Regions from separate parts of the Roseateles sp. GW821-FHT09B06 genome, predicted to be linked through region 1. Evidence: riboswitches for the same ligand, from Rfam matches in the RefSeq annotation. Region 1 holds a riboswitch; the other holds the start of a gene.
The links. A riboswitch is a leader RNA that binds a small molecule or an ion and turns the genes downstream of it on or off. The one in region 1 is predicted to bind thiamine pyrophosphate.
Positions count from the first base shown of each region.

Region 1 (5,053 bases):
CTCGTCGTGGAACGCGCGCGCGGTCTCGGGGTCCAGGCCGAGGTTGAACTGATCGGTCCAGCGGAACTCGAAGCGGGCCTTGGAGAGCGCGTCGTCGCGCGCGCGGGCGCCCGGGTGGCCCTTGGCGATGTCGGCGGCATGGGCCGCGATCTTGTAGGCCATCAGGCCGGCCTTGACGTCGTCGCGATCCGGCAGGCCGAGGTGCTCCTTGGGCGTGACATAGCAGAGCATCGCGCAGCCGAACCAGCCGATCATCGCGGCGCCGATGCCGCTGGTGATGTGGTCGTAGCCGGGCGCGATGTCGGTGGTCAGCGGACCCAGGGTGTAGAAGGGCGCCTCGTCGCAGTGTTTCAGCTGCTCGGTCATATTGGCCTGGATCAGGTGCATCGGCACATGGCCAGGGCCCTCGATCATGGTCTGCACATCATGGGTCCAGGCGATCTTGGTCAGCTCGCCCAGCGTCCTCAGCTCGGCGAACTGGGCCTCGTCGTTGGCGTCGGCCAGCGAGCCGGGACGCAGGCCGTCGCCCAGCGAGAAGCTGACGTCGTAGGCCTTCATGATTTCGCAGATCTCTTCGAAATGCGTGTAGAGGAAGTTCTCCCGGTGGTGCGCGATGCACCATTTCGCGAGGATGGAGCCGCCGCGCGAGACGATGCCGGTGCGGCGCTTCACGGTCATCGGCACGAAGGGCAGGCGCAGGCCGGCGTGGATCGTGAAGTAGTCGACGCCCTGCTCGGCCTGCTCGATCAGGGTGTCGCGGAACAGCGCCCATGTCAGCTCCTCGGCCACGCCGCCGACCTTCTCCAGCGCCTGGTAGATCGGCACGGTGCCGATCGGCACGGCGCTGTTGCGCACGATCCAGTCGCGCGTGGTGTGGATGTTGCGGCCGGTCGAGAGGTCCATCACCGTGTCGGCGCCCCAGCGCGTGGCCCAGACCATCTTCTCGACCTCCTCCTCGATCGAGGAGCTGACGGCCGAGTTGCCGATATTGGCGTTGACCTTCACGAGGAAATTGCGGCCGATCGCCATCGGCTCCAGCTCGGTGTGGTTGATGTTGGCCGGGATGATGGCGCGGCCGCGCGCCACCTCGTCGCGCACGAACTCGGGCGTGATGATCGCGGGGATGCTGGCGCCGAAGGAATTGCCGCGCAGGCGCGCCTCGCGCTCGACGTCGGCCTGGTACTCGCGCATCCACTCGAAGCGCTGGTTCTCGCGGATCGCGACGAACTCCATCTCGGGCGTGACGATGCCGCGGCGCGCGTAATGCAGCTGGGTCACGTTGGCACCCACCTTGGCGCGACGCGGCCGGCGCTGCAGGCCGGCGCTCAGCGCGCGCAGCTTCAGCTGCTGCTCCTGGTCGCGCAGACCGTCGTCGATCAGCTGGATCGCGCGGCCCTCGTAGGCCTCGGTGTCATGTCTTGCCTCGACCCAGGCGGCGCGCGGCGCCGGCAGGCCGCGTGCCACGTCGATCGCGGCGGCCGGGTCGGTGTAGGGGCCGGAGGCGTCATAGACCGTGATCCGCTCGCCATTGCTCAGCGCGATCGCGCGCATCGGCACGCGCAGCTCGGGATGCAGGGTGCCGGCCACATGGGTCTTGGTGGAGGCGGGCAGGGGTTCGCGGCTCAGCCGGATGCTCTGGTCGAGGGCGCTCGGGGCGGTGATGCGTGGGGTCATGACTGAAGGTCTCCGGGTTGAACCCCGGAGGCTGGTCATGAGACGGAGACGGGCGCACGAAGGCTCACAAGGCGCGCCGAGAGGTGGGGCCGAGCAGGTGCGTGCAGACGGGCGGGAGGTGCGGACGGGCTTGCCGCGACCTCGACCCTGGACGACAACCTCCAGGGCCCGCACCCATGGCATGGGAGCAGGCTCTTCTTACGCCGGTACAAACCGGATCAAGTTCAGCGGGACCATGGCTTCCACCACATCTCAGCCCGACGCGTTCTCAAGGAGAACGGCGTAACAGGGCACCCCGGAGCAGGCCCGCAGTATAGGGTGCGAAGCCACGGGCTTCGTTAAATCTCTGACGGATCAGCGTGCAAACCCGGCTGTCATGGGGGCGATATGCGCCCCTAAACTGCGGCCGCTTGCTAGGGGTGGCGGGGCCGAGATGGCCGCCACCGCGCCCGTTCTTCACGAGAACCCTGGGAGGGATGGCGATGAAACGCTGGACGATGACGCTATTGGCCGGCTGCGCCCTGATGGCGCTGGCACCGCTGGGCCGGGCCCAGGACCTGGGCGATCTGGCGGCCAAGGCCAAGCTCAGCGATGCGGAGCGGGCCAAGCGCGACGCCGACAAGGTCTACCAGTGGATACGCTTCAATGCGGACAAGGCCGCGGCCAAGGCGCCGGCGCCCAAGCCCGCCCCGGCGCCGGCCGTGCCCCTGGCCCCGCTGGAGCTAGAACCGTCCGCACCGGTCGCCGTCCAGCCGCGCCCCCTGGTGGAGGACGCGCTGCAACCCGGCGTCAATGTCGACCTGGACGACGCCCAGGCCAAGCGCGACCTGTGGGTACGCCTGCGCAGCGGCTTCGCGATGCCCGACCTGAACAACGAACTGGTGGGCAAGGCCGAGAACTGGTACAGCAGCCGCCCCGACTATGTGGCGCGCATGACCGAGCGCGGCGGCCGCTACCTCTATCACATCGTGGCCGAGGTCGAGAAGCGCGGCATGCCGCTGGAGCTGGCCCTGCTGCCCTTCATCGAGAGCGCCTTCAACCCGCAGGCCATGTCCAGCGCCAAGGCCTCGGGCATGTGGCAGTTCATGCCCGCCACCGGGCGCGACTTCGACCTGAAGCAGAACATCTTCCGCGACGACCGCCGCCATGTGCTGGCCTCCACCCGCGCCGCGCTGGACTATCTGGGCCGGCTGCACGAGATGTTCGGCGACTGGCATCTGGCGCTGGCCGCCTACAACTGGGGCCAGGGCAATGTGCAGAAGGCGATCGCGCGCAACCAGAAGGCCGGCCTGCCGACCGACTACGAGAGCCTGCGCATGCCCGACGAGACGCGCTACTACGTGCCCAAGCTGCAGGCGGTCAAGAACATCGTGCTGCGTCCCGACGCCTATTCGCTGGCCCTGCCGGCGATTGCCAACCACCCCTATTTCCTGAGCGTCGAGATCGACCGCGACATCGACGTCGATGTCGCGGCCCGGCTGGCCGGCATGACGTCCGACGAGTTCAAGCAGTTCAATCCGCAGGCCAACAAGCCGGTGCTGCTGGCCGCGGCCTCCGACCAGGTGCTGCTGCCCTATGACAATGCCGACGCCTTCGCGCGCAACCTGGCCACGCACCGGGGCCAGCTCGCCAGCTGGACCGCCTGGGTGGTTCCCAGGACCATGAAGCCGGCCGACGCGGCCAAGCAGGTGGGCATGAACGAGGCCCAGCTGCGCGAGATCAACAAGATCCCGCCGCGCATGCTGGTCAAGGGTGGCTCCACGCTGCTGGTGCCGCGCAGCGCGCGCCACGACCGCGACGTCTCGGAGCAGCTGGCCGACAACGCCAGCCTGAGCCTCGCACCCGATATGCCGCCGCTGCGTCGCGTCAGCTTCAAGGCCGGCAAGGGCGACACCGTGGCCTCGGTGGCGCGCCGCTACAAGGTCGGTGCGGCCCAGGTCGCGCAATGGAACCAGGTCTCCACCAAGGCCGGTTTCAAACCCGGCCAGCTGCTGGTGGTCTACACCGCCGGTGGCGGCGGCAGCGCGAAGGCACCGGTGCGCAGCGCCAAGAGCGCCATCAAGGGCAACGGCGGTGTCCGGACGGCCAAGGCCGGCGTGAGGACCGCGCGCAGCGCCAGCGCGGCGCAGAAGCCCGGCAAGCGCCGCTGAACCCTGCGGCGAGCCGGCTCAGGCGAAGAACAGCGCCACGCCGCTGCCGAAGGCGGCGGCCCAGGCCAACGAGCGCAGGCTCGGCTGGTCGGCCAGGTACAGGCCGATATAGATCAGCCGGAAGGTGACGAAGGACAGCGCGAGCATGTCGATGCGCTCTTGCGCCGCCCCCAGCTGCTGGGCCGCCAGCACGCCGGCGATGAACAGCGGCAGTGCCTCGAAACTGTTGGCCTGCGCCGCATCGGCGCGCGCCTGCCAGCCGCCCAGCCTGGCCAGCCAGGCCCGCGGGTGGTGGTTGTCGAAACCACCGTCGCGCAATCGCTTGCCGAAGCCCTTGGACTTGGCGATGCCGGCGCAGACGACGGGCAGCGCGCAGGCCACCAGGATGCAGTAGTTGGCAACGGTCATGGTCGCTTTCGTGCTCAGCGGCGGTCCACCAGCGCATGGGCGATCGTGCCCAGATCCACATATTCCAGCTCGCTGCCCACCGGCACGCCGCGCGCCAGGCGCGTGGCGCGGATGGCCCGCGAGCGCAGCGCCTCGGCCAGCACATGGGCCGTGGCCTCGCCCTCGGCGGTGAAGCTGGTGGCCAGGATCACCTCCTCCACCCCCGGCTCGGCGGCGCGCGCCAGCAGCTGCTCGGCGCCGATGGCCTGGGTCGAGAGTCCGTCCAGCGGACTCAGGCGCCCCTGCAGCACGAAATAGTAGCCGCGGTAGGAGCCGGTGCGCTCCAGCGCCGCCTGGTCGGCCGGACTTTCCACCACGCACAGCAGGCGCGCATCGCGCTGCGCATCGCTGCAGATCTCGCAGACCGGCGCCTCGCTGAAGGTGTGGCAGCGCTGGCAATGGCGCACCTGGGCCATCGCCGCCGAGAGCGCCGCGGCGATGCTGCGGGCCCCCTCGCGGTCGTGCTGCAGCAGGTGGTAGGCCATGCGCTGGGCCGACTTCTGGCCCACGCCGGGCAGGCGCTTCAGCGCCTCGATCAAGTCCTCGAGGGCGGACAAGATCAGAACGGGAACTTCATGCCCGGAGGCATCGGCATGCCGGCGGTCAGCTTGCCCATCTTTTCCTGGCTGACCGCTTCGGCGCGGCGCACCGCGTCGTTGAAGGCGGCGGCCACCAGATCCTCCAGCATGTCCTTGTCGTCGGCCAGCAGGCTGGGGTCGATGGTGATGCGCTTGACGTCGTGCTTGCAGGTCATCGTGACCTTGACCATGCCGGCGCCCGAC
Region 1 covers NZ_JBWKPM010000025.1:69,528-74,580, forward strand. Annotated here, with positions in the region: gene thiC (phosphomethylpyrimidine synthase ThiC) at 1-1,674, opposite strand, end outside; TPP riboswitch at 1,853-1,982, opposite strand; gene AC07OQ_RS19090 (transglycosylase SLT domain-containing protein) at 2,157-3,824, shown strand; gene AC07OQ_RS19095 (MAPEG family protein) at 3,843-4,232, opposite strand; gene recR (recombination mediator RecR) at 4,247-4,834, opposite strand; gene AC07OQ_RS19105 (YbaB/EbfC family nucleoid-associated protein) at 4,831-5,053, opposite strand, start outside.

Region 2 (5,053 bases), on a different contig from region 1:
CCGGGCTGCGTGGCGCCGCCGGCATCTTCAGCGCCTGGGCGCTGATCTGCACGAGCAGCTGGTGTCTGGCGGAACTGGCCCGGCGGCGGGCCGCGTACCTGGGCGCCTGGATCTATACCGGGGTCGGCCTGGGCATCGCCCTGACCGGCGTTCTCGCCTGGCTCGGGGGGCGCCAGCCCGCGCACTGGCTGTGGCTGGAGCTCGGTGCGCTCGCCGCGACCGGCGCCTTGTTCGTGGGCATGAGCTTGCGCGGCGGCGTCAGGCCGGCCGCGGCGGCGCACGCGACGCCGGCCGCCGGGCCGGACCGGGCGCGTGGGCAGCTGGGCCTGGTGCTGTGCTACGGCAGCTTCGGCTTCGGCTATATCGTGCCCGCCACCTTCCTGCCCGCCATGGCCCGGCAGCAGGTCGACGACCCGCTGGTCTTCGGCCTGACCTGGCCCCTGTTCGGGCTGGCCGCGGCCCTGTCCGTTGCGGCCGCCGCGCGCTGGCTGTCGAGCTGGCCGCGCCGACGGGTCTGGGCCCTGGCGCAGGGCGCCATGGCGCTCGGCACGGCCTTGCCCCTGGCCACGCAGGCCTTGTGGGCGCTGGCGGTCTCGGCCGTGCTCGTGGGCGGAACCTTCATGGTGGCCACCATGGCCGGCCTGCAACTGGCGCGGGAACAGCGCCCCGCCCACCCGACGCCGCTGCTGGCACGGATGACGGTCGCCTTCGCCACCGGCCAGATCGCGGGCCCTGTCCTGGTTCGTGCGCTGGGATCCGGCAGCCTGGCCGGTTGGGATGCCCTGGTCTGGGCGAACGCCGTGGCCACGCTGCTCCTGCTGCTGACGGCAGCCTGGCTGTGGCGGGCGGCCGCACCCCACCCTGCAACCCTGGAGCCAACTCAATGAGCACCGTTCCTTCGAACCATTCCGCCATCGCCTTTCCCGAAGCCGGCCTGCCCGAGCGGCTGGGGCCGCCGGCAACGCTGGATGCGGCGCAGCAGGAGGCCGCCAATGAACTGTTCAATGGCCCCCGCCGTGGTGTGTACGGCCCGTTCCGACCCCTGCTGCACCGCCCGCCACTGCTGCGCGCGGTGGCGAAGGTCGGCGAAACCCTGCGCTACGAGGGCACGCTCGACACCGCGCTGCGCGAATGGACCATCTGCGTCGTCGCGCGCGAGCTGTCCAACGTCTTCGAGTGGGACATGCACCTGCCGCTGGCCAAGGCCGCCGGCGTACCCGCCTCGGCACTGGCAGCCCTGGATGCCGGCGAGCCGTCGCCGCCCGACCTGGCCGGCGAACTCGCGCTCGCCCGCCAGGTCGCCCGCGAACTGATCGGCCAGCACCGCCTCGGCGACGCGACCTACTCGGCCGCCGCGCAGCAGTGGAAAGAGCCGGTGCTCGTGGAACTGCTCACGCTGGTCGGCTACTTCGTGACGGTGTGCTGGCTGATGAATGTGGCGCGCACGCCCGGACCGGCAAGCTGAGCTGCCACGCCGGCGCCCACCGCTCGTGGCCGGGCACGAAGGGTGGGCGAGGCACAGCGTGCAGCCCCGGCTGCGAGCGCGCGCGGGGCGCGAGTGCATCGCAGTGAGCCGAACGCGGCGCAGCCCTCCGAGCCGGGCCGCCGAGCTCCCGCATCGCCGATGCATCCGGGCCAGGGCGCCCACTCCAGCCAGGGGTGTCCGCCCGCGGCACTACAATCCACCTCGCCATGCGGTAGTGACACCGCACGGCATTTCGCTAGGGGTGTTGGGCCGGGCAATCGGTTCGACTGAGAAAGTCCCTTTGAACCTGATTGAGGTAATCCTCGCGCAGGGAAGCACGCAAGAAGTCCACGTCGACCACCGATCCTTTCTCCCGACGTGCGGACTCATGTGAGGCCGACCTGCCATCGCTCGACCTTGCACTCGATGGCACATCATCTCCAGCATCTCCTGTCCCCCCTGGGCCTCGCCGTGGCCTTGCTGTGCGCCGCGCAGGGCGCCGGCGCGCAACAGTCCAGCGCGCTGCCCACCGTCTCCGTCAGCGGCCGCTCCGCCGAGGCGCCCGTTTCCATCGGCGGCTTCGGCAGCGAAACGCCGGTGGCCAAGCTGCCGCTGCAGGCCGCGGTGCTGAGCGCCGACCGGCTGGTCGATGCCGGTGTCGATGCGCTGTCGGGCCTGACCCTGTTCGACGCCAGCGTCGGCGATGCCTACAACGCGCAGGGCTATGTGTCCTATCTGAAGGTGCGCGGCTTCGACCTGGACAACCGCTTCAACTACCGCCGCGACGGCCTGCCGATCAATGCCGAGACGGCGCTGTCCCTGGGCAACAAGAGCGGCGTCGAGCTGCTGAAGGGCACCAGCGGCATCCAGTCCGGCACCAGCGCGCCCGGCGGCCTGGTGAACCTGCTGGTCAAGCGCCCGACCGCGGCACCGCTGACCAGCGTCACCCTGGGCTTGAGCGAGCGCGGCACGGCCGAGGCCGGCCTGGACTGGAGCCGCCGCTTCGGCGCGGGGCAAGCGTTCGGCCTGCGCATCAATGCGGCCGCCGCCGAGCTGCGCCCGCAGCTGCGCGATGCGCGCGGCGACAAGCAGCTGCTGGCCCTGGCCGGCGACTGGCGCGCCACGCCCGACACCCTGGTGGAGGCCGAGTTCGAATGGAACCGCCAGAGCCAGCCCAGCCAGCCCGGCTTCAGCCTGCTGGGCGACCGGCTGCCCTCGGCCAAGGACATCGACCCGCGCACCAACCTGAACAACCAGGACTGGAGCCAGCCGGTGGTGTTCAACAACCAGCATGCGTCGCTGCGCCTGACGCAGCGCCTGAACGCGGATTGGAAGGCGCAGGCCCATCTGGGCGTGCAGCGCCTGAAGACCGACGACCGCCTGGCCTATCCCTTCGGCTGCACGGCTGCCGACGGCAGCTACTACGCCGACCGCTACTGCCCCAACGGCGACTTCGACATGTGGGACTTCCGCAGCGAGAACGAGCGCCGCAACAGCGACGCGCTGGATCTCTCGCTGGCGGGCCGGTTCGTCGCCGCCGGGATGCGTCACGAGATCGGCACCGGCGTGCTGTTCACGCGCTTCGAGAGCCGCTTCCAGCGCCAGACCTACAACTGGGCCGGCACCGGCAATATCTCGGGCCAGGCGCCTGCGCCCACCACGCCGGACCCGACGTTCAGCGCCGACAACACCAATCGCGACGAGCGCAGCACCGAGTTCTATCTGCGCGACACGATCCAGATCGGCACCGACTGGCAGGCCTGGCTGGGGCTGCGTCACACGCGGCTGAAGCGCGAGAGCGTGCGCACCGACGGCTCGGAGCCCATGGCGCCCTACACGCAGAGCTTCACCACGCCCTGGCTGGGCCTGAGCCACGCGCTGTCGGCCCAGTTGATGGCCTATGCCAGCTGGGGCGAGGGCGTCGAGTCCGAGGTGGTGCCCAACCGTCCCGAATATGCCAATGGCGGCCAGGCCCTGCCGGCGCTGAAGAGCCGCCAGCTGGAAATCGGCCTCAAGTCCGGCAGCTCGACCGTGGACTGGGGCCTCAGCGCCTTCGACATCAAGCGCCCGCAGTGGCGCGACATCGGCACTTGCGACGCCGATCTGACATGCACCCGCGTGGCGGACGGCATCGCGCGGCACCGCGGCGTCGAGGCGCAGGCCGATCTGAAATGGAGCGGCGGCGGCCTCTTGGCCAGCGCGATGAAGCTGCAGGCGCGCCGCCGCGGCAGCGCAGACACTAGCCTGAACGGGCTGAAGCCCGCCAATGTGGCCGAGACCGCGCTGAAGCTGCAGGGCCGCCAGAACATCGCCACCCTGCCGGGCCTGCAACTGCAGATGGGCCTGGTCTACGAAGGCCGGCGCGCCGTGCTGCCCGACAACAGCGTCAAGATCCCCGGCTGGACCCGGCTCGACGCAGGCCTGCGCTACGAACAGCAACTCGGCGGCAGGCAGTTGCTGATCTGGCGCGCCGGTGTCGACAACCTCGCCGACCGCCGCGCTTGGAAGGAATCGCCCTTCCAGTACGGCCATGTGTACTTGTACCCGCTCGAGCCGCGCACCTGGCGTGCCAGTTTGGAGATCAGCTTGTAAGGCCTAAAATTTTCTGGCTATAATGCAAGGCTCTGTTCCCCGATAGCTCAGTCGGTAGAGCGCCGGACTGTTAATCCGTAGGTCCCTGGTTCGAGCCCAGGTCGGGGAGCCAAGAACAGAAGAAGAAACAGAATCTCTTCGGAGGTTCTGTTTTTATGAAAGCCCGCCGCAACCGCACGGCGGGCACCCATACCGAACGGTCAATTCCTCGATAGCTCAGTCGGTAGAGCGCCGGACTGTTAATCCGTAGGTCCCTGGTTCGAGCCCAGGTCGGGGAGCCACTTCAGAAGCCCTGCATGCGAAAGCATGTGGGGCTTTCTTCATTTCCCTCAGTGAGCCCACCGATGAGCACCCTGCCCGCCTGCCCTAAGTGCCAATCCGCCTATACCTACGAGGACGGTGCCATGCTCGTCTGCCCCGAGTGCGGCCACGAATGGTCGGCCCAGGGTTCGGAGCCGGCGGCCGCTGAAGAGGTGCGCGTGATCCGCGACGCCGTGGGCAATGTGCTGCAGGACGGCGACACGGTCACGGTGATCAAGGACCTGAAGATCAAGGGCTCGTCCCTGGTGGTCAAGGTCGGCACCAAGGTCAAGAACATCCGCCTGGCCGACGGCGATCACGACATCGACTGCAAGATCGACGGGATCGGCGCGATGGGGCTGAAGTCGGAGTTTGTGAAGAAGGTGTAGCGCGAGGTGGGGTGACCGATTGGCCGCAATCACTTCACGCCCTCGCATCGCCCCTGAGCTTGACTCCAACGACCCCCGGCATCCAGACAGCGATCTTGCTGGATGAAGTTGCGCACAGGCCCCAAAAGCACCAGCAGGAGCACCCCGCAGCACGACAAAAATCCGAGACGCCCCATCCACAAGCCCAAGCGATTTGCGGCGAAGTGCGAATGGACCCTTGCGAGCGCCGAGTTGGTGCTGCCCGGCAGGGGTGCAATACAGAAACGGCTGTTGTCGCCGAATGGCTCCTCGATGCCAAACCGTTCTC
Region 2 covers NZ_JBWKPM010000005.1:219,970-225,022, forward strand. Annotated here, with positions in the region: gene AC07OQ_RS07000 (YbfB/YjiJ family MFS transporter) at 1-887, shown strand, start outside; gene AC07OQ_RS07005 (carboxymuconolactone decarboxylase family protein) at 884-1,465, shown strand; TPP riboswitch at 1,714-1,816, shown strand; gene AC07OQ_RS07010 (TonB-dependent siderophore receptor) at 1,892-4,057, shown strand; tRNA gene AC07OQ_RS07015 (tRNA-Asn) at 4,094-4,169, shown strand; tRNA gene AC07OQ_RS07020 (tRNA-Asn) at 4,263-4,338, shown strand; gene AC07OQ_RS07025 (zinc ribbon domain-containing protein YjdM) at 4,402-4,746, shown strand; gene AC07OQ_RS07030 (hypothetical protein) at 4,776-5,053, opposite strand, start outside.
Region 2: linked by a shared signal. The riboswitch ahead of AC07OQ_RS07010 (TonB-dependent siderophore receptor) and the one ahead of thiC (phosphomethylpyrimidine synthase ThiC) in region 1 are both predicted to bind thiamine pyrophosphate.